DNA from 4 places in the Paenarthrobacter sp. TE4293 genome. Region 4 is predicted to be linked to each of the others. Evidence: riboswitches for the same ligand, from Rfam matches in the RefSeq annotation. Region 4 holds a riboswitch; each other region holds the start of a gene.
The links. A riboswitch is a leader RNA that binds a small molecule or an ion and turns the genes downstream of it on or off. The one in region 4 is predicted to bind cyclic di-AMP.
Positions count from the first base shown of each region.

Region 1 (2,195 bases), on a different contig from region 4:
CTCCCTGGTGTGGACGATGGTACTGGTTTCCTTGGGCGGGCTGGTGATTATTGGCTTGGCCGGTACCGTCATCATCCGCCGGACCATGCGCCCGCTGGAACAACTCTCCGAGGTAGCCACGAAGGTTTCCCGTCTTCCTCTCGACGCCGGTGAGGTGGCGCTTGCGGTGCGCGTACCGCCGTCGGCCGCACATCCGGGCACGGAAGTCGGCAGCGTTGGCCACGCACTGAACCAAATGCTGAACAACGTCTCCAGCGCGTTGGAGGCCCGCCAGGAGAGCGAAACCAAGGTGCGCCAGTTCGTCGCGGACGCCTCGCACGAACTCAGGACGCCCCTGACCGCCATCCGCGGTTACACCGAGCTGCTGAGGATGACCGAGAATTTCACCGATGACGGCCGGAAGTCGCTGGCACGTGTCCAAAGCCAGTCCGAGCGCATGACCACGTTGGTGGAGGATCTCCTGCTGCTTGCCAGGCTCGACGAGGGCCAGCCGGTCAAGGTCACGGACGTGGACCTCACACAGCTGGTGGTCGAAACCGTGAGCGACGAGAAGGTCATGGCGCCGGACCATATATGGCAACTCCAGCTCCCGGATGAGCCCGTCACGGTCCGCGGCGATGCGACGCAACTCCACCGGGTGCTGGCCAACCTGCTGTCCAATGCCCGCAAGCACACCGAGGCCGGCACCACCGTCGTCACGGGCGTCATGCTCTCTGCCGACGGCAGCGCAGTAGTCACCGTGACGGACAACGGGCCTGGCATTCCGGAGGATTTCCAAAGCCGGATTTTCTCCCGTTTTGCCCGCGCCGATGCCGCGAGATCGGGGTCCGAAGGTACGTCGGGACTGGGCCTGTCCATCGTTGAATCCATCGTCGAAGCGCACGGAGGGAGCGTTGAGGTGACCTCGCGTCCGGGACGCACGGAGTTCGCCCTTCGACTCTCCACCGTGAGCAACGAACGGGTGTAACGAATTCAGCAAGGCGACTCACCGCCATCGTGATCTCTGTTACCTAAATGTGACTTCTACGGAAACCTCCTGTACCGTCGAAAGGGTGGGTCGTCCCTAGCAGGCCCACATCCGGGATGCGCCGAGCTCTGCCACTTCCCGGAGTCCGTTCTTACTCCGAGGCAGAGACGGGGGACCCAGAGTCTCCGGGCCCAGGCATTTTGCCGGCCCTTGGGGTGAAGCCGCAGCGTGATGCGCGGCCGGATGACCTCATCCGAACCCGACAGCTAACTCCGCAGGCGCTGAGAGGTAATCACACATGTCTGAATTTAACGATCAGACGCGCCCTTCCGCGCGTCACCGCGACGAGCACAACGCACCGTTGACCAAGTCGCAGGCTGTCCTGAAGAACGCCGCCCGTCAAGGTAAGTCCGGCCACCGCATGTCGGTTGTTGCCGGTGTCGTAGCCGCCGCACTGGGCGTTGCATCGCTCGGTACTGCTGCCAACGCCGCTTTGACCCTCCCTGAAGTGAGCCGCGTGGCCGAGACCCAGGCGAATACCCAGGTCAGCAACAACAAGACAGCTGAAATCTCCGCTTCCTTGGATGCAGCCGCCGCCAAGGGCGCTGCTGACAGGGCTGCTGCCGACAAGGCCGCTGCTGAGAAGGCTGCTGCCGAGAAGGCTGCCGCAGACCAGGCCGCTGCTGAGAAGGCTGCCGCAGAGAAGGCAGCCGCAGACCAGGCCGCTGCAGAGAAGGCAGCCGCTGATGCTGCTGCCAAGCAGGCCGCCGACGCCGCTGCTGCCGCCGCCGCTGCGGAAGCTGCAGCTGCTGCTGCCGCCCCGAAGGCCGTGGACGACCCCGCCGCCGCCAAGGCCTACGCTGCCAGCATCCTTGGCAGCTACGGCTGGAGTGCCGGCGAAATGACTGCTTTGAACACTCTGTGGGAGAAGGAGTCCAACTGGAAGACGACTGCCACGAACGCTTCCAGTGGCGCTTACGGCATCGTCCAGTCCCTGCCGGCTTCCAAGATGGCATCGGCCGGTGCTGACTGGCAGACCAATTACCAGACCCAGATCAAGTGGGGCCTGAACTACATCAAGGAACGCTACGGATCCCCGTCAGCCGCTCTGGCCTTCCACCTGGCCAACAACTGGTACTAAACCAGGCTGCTTGATTGCCGCGCCGGTTCCTGCCGTTCGCACCAGTACCCACTGGAGCGGATGGCGGGAGCCGGCGCGGTTTTCCCG
Region 1 is NZ_JBNJRY010000006.1:100,304-102,498, forward strand. Features, by position in the region: gene QF015_RS13535 (sensor histidine kinase) at 1-967, shown strand, start outside; cyclic di-AMP (ydaO/yuaA leader) riboswitch at 1,101-1,260, shown strand; gene QF015_RS13540 (hypothetical protein) at 1,266-2,108, shown strand.
Region 1: it holds a riboswitch for cyclic di-AMP, as region 4 does, so the genes downstream of both, QF015_RS13540 (hypothetical protein) here and QF015_RS16805 (hypothetical protein) in region 4, are expected to answer to the same signal.

Region 2 (2,195 bases), on a different contig from region 4:
GCCCCTGGAATCCACCCGCCGCCAGTGGGCCGTCCACACCGCCAACGGCGTTCTCCTTGCCGACCACATTGTGGTCACGCGCTGCGCTCAGAGCCAGTTGCGCCGAATGCTCGCGGAACTCGGTATCGCGATAGGCCAGAACCTGGTGGCCGCAATGAGGGCCGTCGGGATGCACCTTGTAGGAGTAGGTGAGCTCATTACGCCCACACCTAAAGAAGTGCTGCGGCAGGCAAAGGCCGTGGGCCAAGCGATCTCGTCCAAGGTTGCGCTGCCCGCAGGGCCGGACATCGCCACCGCTTAGCAGAATTTAACGTCAAAGGCCGGCGCCTCCGAAGACAGTGTCTTCGGAGGCGCCGGCCTTTGAACTGTTGCGTGAGGCTTATGCGCCAGCGCGTACGTAGGTCAGGGGACCCGTTGCGGTCAACCAGCTGATCGGGTGGATGCCCGTCTGGTTGCCGTTGATGCCGCCGCTGATCGCCTGGCCGTTGCCGATGTAGATGGCTACGTGGCCGGACTGGACGATCATGTCACCGGGCTGGGGGTCGCTGACAACCTTGCCGTAGTTCATGAACTGCATGGGGCCGAGGTCGCCAACGGGGATGCCGGCGGAACCGAGGGCCCGCTCCACCATGGCGGTGCAGTCCTGCATGATGCCGATCTGGGCGTAGGCCGAGGCAACCATGGCAGCGTTGACGCCACCGACGGCCGGGGCAGCAGCAGCGGGGGCTGCAGGAGCGGCGGCCGGAGCGGCAGCAGCTGCCTTGGCAACCGGAGCCGTTGCAGCAGCAGTGGTGACAGCTGCCTTCTTGGCTACGGGGGCCGGAGCAACCGGTGCAGGCTTTTCGATGACCGGAGCTGCTACGGAAGCAACAGCAGGGCGCTCGAAGTTCACGGTAGCCGTAGCCAGAGCGGTAACAACCTGGGTGGGAGCCTCGGAGGCGGTCTCGGCGACCGTGGCCGGGCTGGAGTCCCGCTGAACCGGAGCTTCGGCTGCGTGGGCAGCGATGGAGCCGGTCAGGACGAGTCCCGAGGCTGCTGCGATAACAGCTGCCTGGCGGCCAGCGCCGGAAGCGTTGCTGGCGACTGCCTTGGAGATGGAGATGAACGGATTAGGACGTACGCTGTCCGCCTTACGACGGCCGCGAAGAATGCGTGAAGACATGAAAGAGCCTCTCCCGATGCCTGCGAGGTTAGCTGTCGGATTCGGATGGGAGTCACCCGGTCACTATCTCCCGCTGTTCAGCGGAAGCTTCGTGACTTCACCCCAAGGCACGCTCGAAAGCGACCTAAAATGGGTTCCCCGTCTCTGCCGTAAGGTTTGTCTGCGAACGGATTCCGGACTGCGGCAGAGCTAGGCAATCAGGCCGGAAGTGCCCGCTACGTGGAACAGGCACAGGTACAACCGTACGCGATGATCTCGCGGAAGTCACATTTAAGTAACGAGAAGCAGGCTTTTGGCGTGTCGCGGTAACCGTTTCGAGATCTTCGCAGCTACGTAGAAAACCGCGTTATTCCGCGGAAGTATCGCCATCTGAGTCGTTGGAAGCAAGCTTCTTGCGGGCTGTCACGGCCAGGAAAATAACGAGACCGACAGCAACAACAGCCAGTCCCACGATGCTCCACGGGAAGGGCTGGGAGGCGTCCGCCGCAGGCTCGCTGACAGCGGTTCCCGGCGCTGCGGTCCCCGCCGTCGGCACGGCTGCTGTCGGTACTGCTCCTGACGACGCAGAACCCGACGGTGAGGCGACTGCTGTGCTGCCCGTCGCCGTCGTGCTTCCTGCGGCCGCCGTAAAGGTAAAGGTGCCTTCGATGGGGTGCGAATCGCTGCTGACCACGCGCCAAACCACCGTGTACTCGCCGGCCGGGGCGCCTTCGCGCAACTTCTGGACGGCCTGGTTGTCGATGATTTCCACGGGACCATCGGCCCAGTTTTCGCCGCCCGCCGTGACGGTTACGCCGGATCCGATGGCGAGCGGCCGGTTGTTGAACGTAATGGATACCGACGCCGGCACTTCAGGGACGCTGGCGCCGTTGGCCGGCGTCGTGGACTCGGCGACGTCGTGGGCGGACGCCGGAGCCGCAGAAAACAGCAAGGCGGCCGCGAAGGCAAGAGCAGCGACGACGGCGGCCAGAAGTGGGCGGATGGTACGCATGGGGCGGTTTCTCCTAGTGTTGGCTTCCTTACAGACTAGGCG
Region 2 is NZ_JBNJRY010000007.1:126,478-128,672, reverse strand. Features, by position in the region: gene QF015_RS15280 (NAD(P)-binding protein) at 1-301, shown strand, start outside; gene QF015_RS15275 (NlpC/P60 family protein) at 380-1,162, opposite strand; cyclic di-AMP (ydaO/yuaA leader) riboswitch at 1,166-1,334, opposite strand; gene QF015_RS15270 (copper resistance CopC family protein) at 1,509-2,153, opposite strand.
Region 2: it holds a riboswitch for cyclic di-AMP, as region 4 does, so the genes downstream of both, QF015_RS15275 (NlpC/P60 family protein) here and QF015_RS16805 (hypothetical protein) in region 4, are expected to answer to the same signal.

Region 3 (2,195 bases), on a different contig from region 4:
TGCCGAGACGGCGAGGGTGGCGCTCCCAGCAGTCGCAGTGCTTTCCGCGGCCTTCTTGGTTTCTACCTTCGCGGGAGCCTTCTTCTCTACAGGAGCCGGCGCCTCCACCGTGGTGACAACGGGGCGTTCGTAGGAGATGGCAACCGTGGAGTCCGCCGCGATGGTGGCCTGCACTACCGACTGGACGTCAAGGGCTGACGTCGAGGTGGACTCGCGGTCCACCTTGGTGTCTGCTGCGTTGGCAGCAACGCTGCCGGTCAGGACCAGGCCTGAAGCTGCGGCGATAACTGCTGCCTGGCGGCCCACGCCGCCGGCGTTCTCACTGACTGCCTTGGCAATGACGGCAAGCGAGCTGGTCTTGGGGGCCTCAGCGCGATGCCGTGCAACCTTGTGTGCACTGCTCATGGTTTTCTCTTTTCGTATCCGCGTGCAGTTGGGGTACACGCGGCTCATCGGCGCGCCAGCACTTGGGGGCGTGCAGGCGAACCTCGAACCTGATGGTTTCTAGCGGAGGGTGAAGAAAGATGAGGTGCCCGTGGAGGCAGCCGAGTGCAGGAGCGTGCCCTGACCCGGGTTCAATGCGCTGATCATCATGCCGTTGCCAACGTAGATGCCTACGTGCGCTCCGCCATTCTGCATGACCAAGTCACCGGGGGCAGGAGTGCTGGTGGGCTTCATGGCCGTCCAGGCGTTGACGCGGGGAATGCTGATGCCAGCCTGGGCGTAGACCCACTGGGTGAAGCCGGAGCAGTCCCAGCCGTTGGGCGTGGTGCCGCCCCAGACGTACGGGTGGCCGATGCCGGTGTAGGCAATCGCTGCGAGGCCCGAAGCGGCAGCGCTGGAGGCAGCGTCCTTGGCTTCGGAAGACTTCGCGGTCACTGCGCCTGCGGCGTCCTGGGTGCCGTTTGCCGCCGCACGCTGGGTGGTCTGCGATGCGCGCTGGACAACCTTGGGGGCCTCCTTCGTGGCCACTACGGGGCTTTCGAAGGAAACGGTGGCAGTGGGCTCTGCGGTAACAACCGCGGTGGCAACCATTTGCTGGGTGCTGGAGGCTTCCGACTTGGAAACGTCGGTGTCAGCTGCCTGGGCCGGCAGGCCGACGCTGAGGACGAGGCCTGAGGCTGCTGCCAGGACGGCGGCCTGACGGCCAACGGTACCGGCGTTTGATGAAACAGCCTTGGAAAGCGTGTTCAAAGGGTTCGTACGAACCGTTTCGGCGCGGTGGCGCGCAGGGGTAGTGCGTGATGACACGTAGGTAGCCTCTCCCAATGCCTGCGAGGTGAGCTGTCGGATTCGGATGGGAGTCATCCGGCCGCGCTGCTTCAAGGAAGCTTTGCGACTTAACCCCAAGGCCTTCTCACGAAGACCAGAAGTGGTTCCCCCGCCCCTGCCAGACGATTTATGCGAACGGACCTCGAGTGGTGGCAGAGCTAGGCAATCCACTCAAGTGCATCGGCCCCCTAAAAAGCCGATGCGCTTTGTACGGTACAACAGTTGGACGTGAATGTCACATTCAGGTCACGGGGCGTGTCACAAATACGAGAGACAGCCATCAGCTGGCGTTTAGAGCCAGCCCATGGGGTCTACGACTTCGCCGTTAACCTGCACCTCGAAGTGGAGGTGGCAGCCCGTGGAGGCGCCCGTGGTGCCGCTGAGCGCTACGGTATCGCCGCGGGTGACCGTCTGGCCGACCTTGACGGTGAAGGACGAGAGGTGGTTGTACGTGGTCTCCAGGCCGTTGCCATGGTCAATGACCACGCGGTTGCCTCCGCCATACTCGTGCCATCCGGCAAAGGTCACCTTGCCGGATGCTGCGGCGTGCACAGCGGTACCGCACTGGGCTACGAAGTCCTGCCCGCGGTGGAAGTCACCGGAGCCACCCGTGAGGGGGCTGACGCGGTAGCCAAAGGGGGAAGCCGTGGTCAGCGTGTCGAGGGGGCTGGCCATGGTGCCTGCCGACGAAGCGCGCTGGATGCTGCCGGCCGACTGGGCGCTGAGCAGCTGCTTCAGCTTGCCATCGGGGTCGGCCGCGGTGGCGACGGCGGCACGGCTGAAGTCAATCTTGGCCGATGCAGCAGCGGAAACCTCGGGCTGGCTGCCACCTGCGACAGCCAGGGCGGACTCAGTCTGGCCCGATTCCGAGGTGGCCATGACAGGGCTCGTGGCCGGCAGGCCGACAGTCAGGGCAAGCCCGG
Region 3 is NZ_JBNJRY010000002.1:493,054-495,248, forward strand. Features, by position in the region: gene QF015_RS05625 (NlpC/P60 family protein) at 1-405, opposite strand, end outside; gene QF015_RS05630 (C40 family peptidase) at 505-1,251, opposite strand; cyclic di-AMP (ydaO/yuaA leader) riboswitch at 1,256-1,416, opposite strand; gene QF015_RS05635 (M23 family metallopeptidase) at 1,564-2,195, opposite strand, start outside.
Region 3: it holds a riboswitch for cyclic di-AMP, as region 4 does, so the genes downstream of both, QF015_RS05630 (C40 family peptidase) here and QF015_RS16805 (hypothetical protein) in region 4, are expected to answer to the same signal.

Region 4 (2,195 bases):
AGGTCAACCTGGTAGGGCTCGAGCTCGGCCACCAGGGCTTCCCTCCGGGCCATGGGGAAGGAAGCAACAACCCCTACGTGCTGGAGTTTTCCGGCGTCGTTATAAAGACCCAACAGCATGGACCCCACAACTGTCGCGGTCTTGTGCCAGCGGAAGCCAGCCACCACGCAGTCTGCGGTGCGCTCGTGCTTGGTCTTGAACATCAGCCGCTTGTTGGGTTGATAGGTTCCGTCCAACGGTTTGGACAGCACACCGTCCAGGCCCGCACCCTCCAACTGCACGAACCATTCCTGGGCGCGCTCAAGGTCAGTCACCGCCGGGGTTACGTAGACGGGGGGCTCAGCCTTGGCGAGCGCACGTTCCAGGAGGGCGCGGCGCTCGGAGAACGGGCGGCCCATCAGGTCCTCGTCACCAAGGGCAAGGATGTCGAACGCGATCATGGACGCCGGGGTCTTCTCCGCGAGCATCTTGACCCGGCTGTCCGCCGGGTGGATCCGCTGCTGCAGCACCTCAAACTCCAGGCGGTTACCCTCGATCAGGACAATCTCGCCGTCGATCACGCATTTTTCCGGGAGGTTCTTCCGCAGGGCTTCCACCAACTCGGGAAAGTAGCGGGTCATGGGCTTCTCGTTGCGGCTGCCCAGGATGACCTCGTCCCCGTCCTTGAAGACGATGGTCCTGAAGCCGTCCCACTTGGGCTCATAGTGCCCAACATCGGGGATGGCCGGGACGGATTTGGCGAGCATGGGCGAGACGGGCGGCATCACAGGCAGGTCCATAGTCAATGTCTACCTGCCGGTGCACGCCGAAGCTAGTCTTAGGCGAGGGATATCTTGGCCGTGTTGGCCGCAGTACTCGGAGCTCCAGGCGCCAGAGCCGGCCCCGAAGCCTAAGCGATGAGACTCCCTCAAGCGGGGAGGCCGACCGCCCGTTACATTAATGTGACTTTACTTTCCGGCTCATGTACCGTCGTAGGGCGACCCGTATCTCCGCTGGGCCGCTACCGGATTGACGCCGAGCTCTGCCGCAATCCTGTATCCGCCAGACCCGCGGCAGAGGCGGGGGACCCAAAAGTTCCCGGGCTTGTTTCCAAGTCCTTGGGGTGAAGCCGCCACGGCGGCCGGACGGCCTCGTCCGAACCCGACAGCTAACCTCGAAGGCGTTGAGAGGCAACCACCATGTCCCCAACCATGGATCAGCCGCGCCGCACCCAGACTGAACGCGAGCGCACCAAGCCAACCGGACGCCGTCGGGCCCAACCCAGCGGATCCCCCATTGCCGCCCCGGCAGACCCTGCCCGCGCGCCTGAAACAAGCACGACGCCGGCCCCGGCCACTGCGGCCATCCCCACTGTTGCGGCACCCACCACGCGGGCGGCCGTTCGCGCGGCCGAGCGGGAGCGTGCGGCACGAGCCGTGATCGAGCCCGCCACGGTCGACGCAGAAGCACATGACCCGGCAACCGATGAGCCGGCAACCGCCGCCATTCCGAGGGTAGAGGCTGCGCAGGCTGCAGCTCCTGCGTCCACCACACCCGGTCCGCCGACCGCCGCCATTCCGATCGTGCCCCCGGCGGCTCAGGCGCCTGTCTCCCCCGAACCGGCCACCGCCGCCATTCCGGTGGTGGCCGAGCCTGCCCGCGCTGAGTCCCCCCGAGGCAAGTCCGCGGCGCAGGTTGCCGCAGCCGCAACGGCATCCGCATCATTGGCCAGTCGCAAGGACGCCCGGACCCGGACCGTCCCACCGACCACCGCCAAGTCAGGCTTTGGAGGATCGTCGTTCGCCCGGGAACCCCACACCGTCCTGCGGAAGGCTGCGTCCGTCAAGCACATGAGCCAACGCATGGCAGTGGTGGCAGGCGCGCTCGGCCTCGTCCTGACGGCCGGAACCCTGGGGCAGGCCCTCGAGTTGCCGTTCTTCGGCCAGGAAACCCCCGCGCATGAGGCCAGCGGAAGCAACGCCGGGCGGAACTCAGGCGCCGCATCACCCGCGCCGTCCGCCTCCTACTCGACAGCCTCGTCGCCGTCCGCGTCCTCCGCTGCGACGTCGGAAGCCGGCCAACCGGCCACGGTTCCGGAAGCACCCGCAGCAGTATCGCCGTCGTCGGTCCCCACCCCTAGGATTTCGTTGGCAGACCCCGTGTGGGTCCCATCCGCGGTGCCGGCAACCATCGCTGCGGCGCCGGGGACCACCAGC
Region 4 is NZ_JBNJRY010000008.1:129,264-131,458, reverse strand. Features, by position in the region: gene QF015_RS16810 (ATP-dependent DNA ligase) at 1-779, opposite strand, end outside; cyclic di-AMP (ydaO/yuaA leader) riboswitch at 1,030-1,176, shown strand; gene QF015_RS16805 (hypothetical protein) at 1,179-2,195, shown strand, end outside.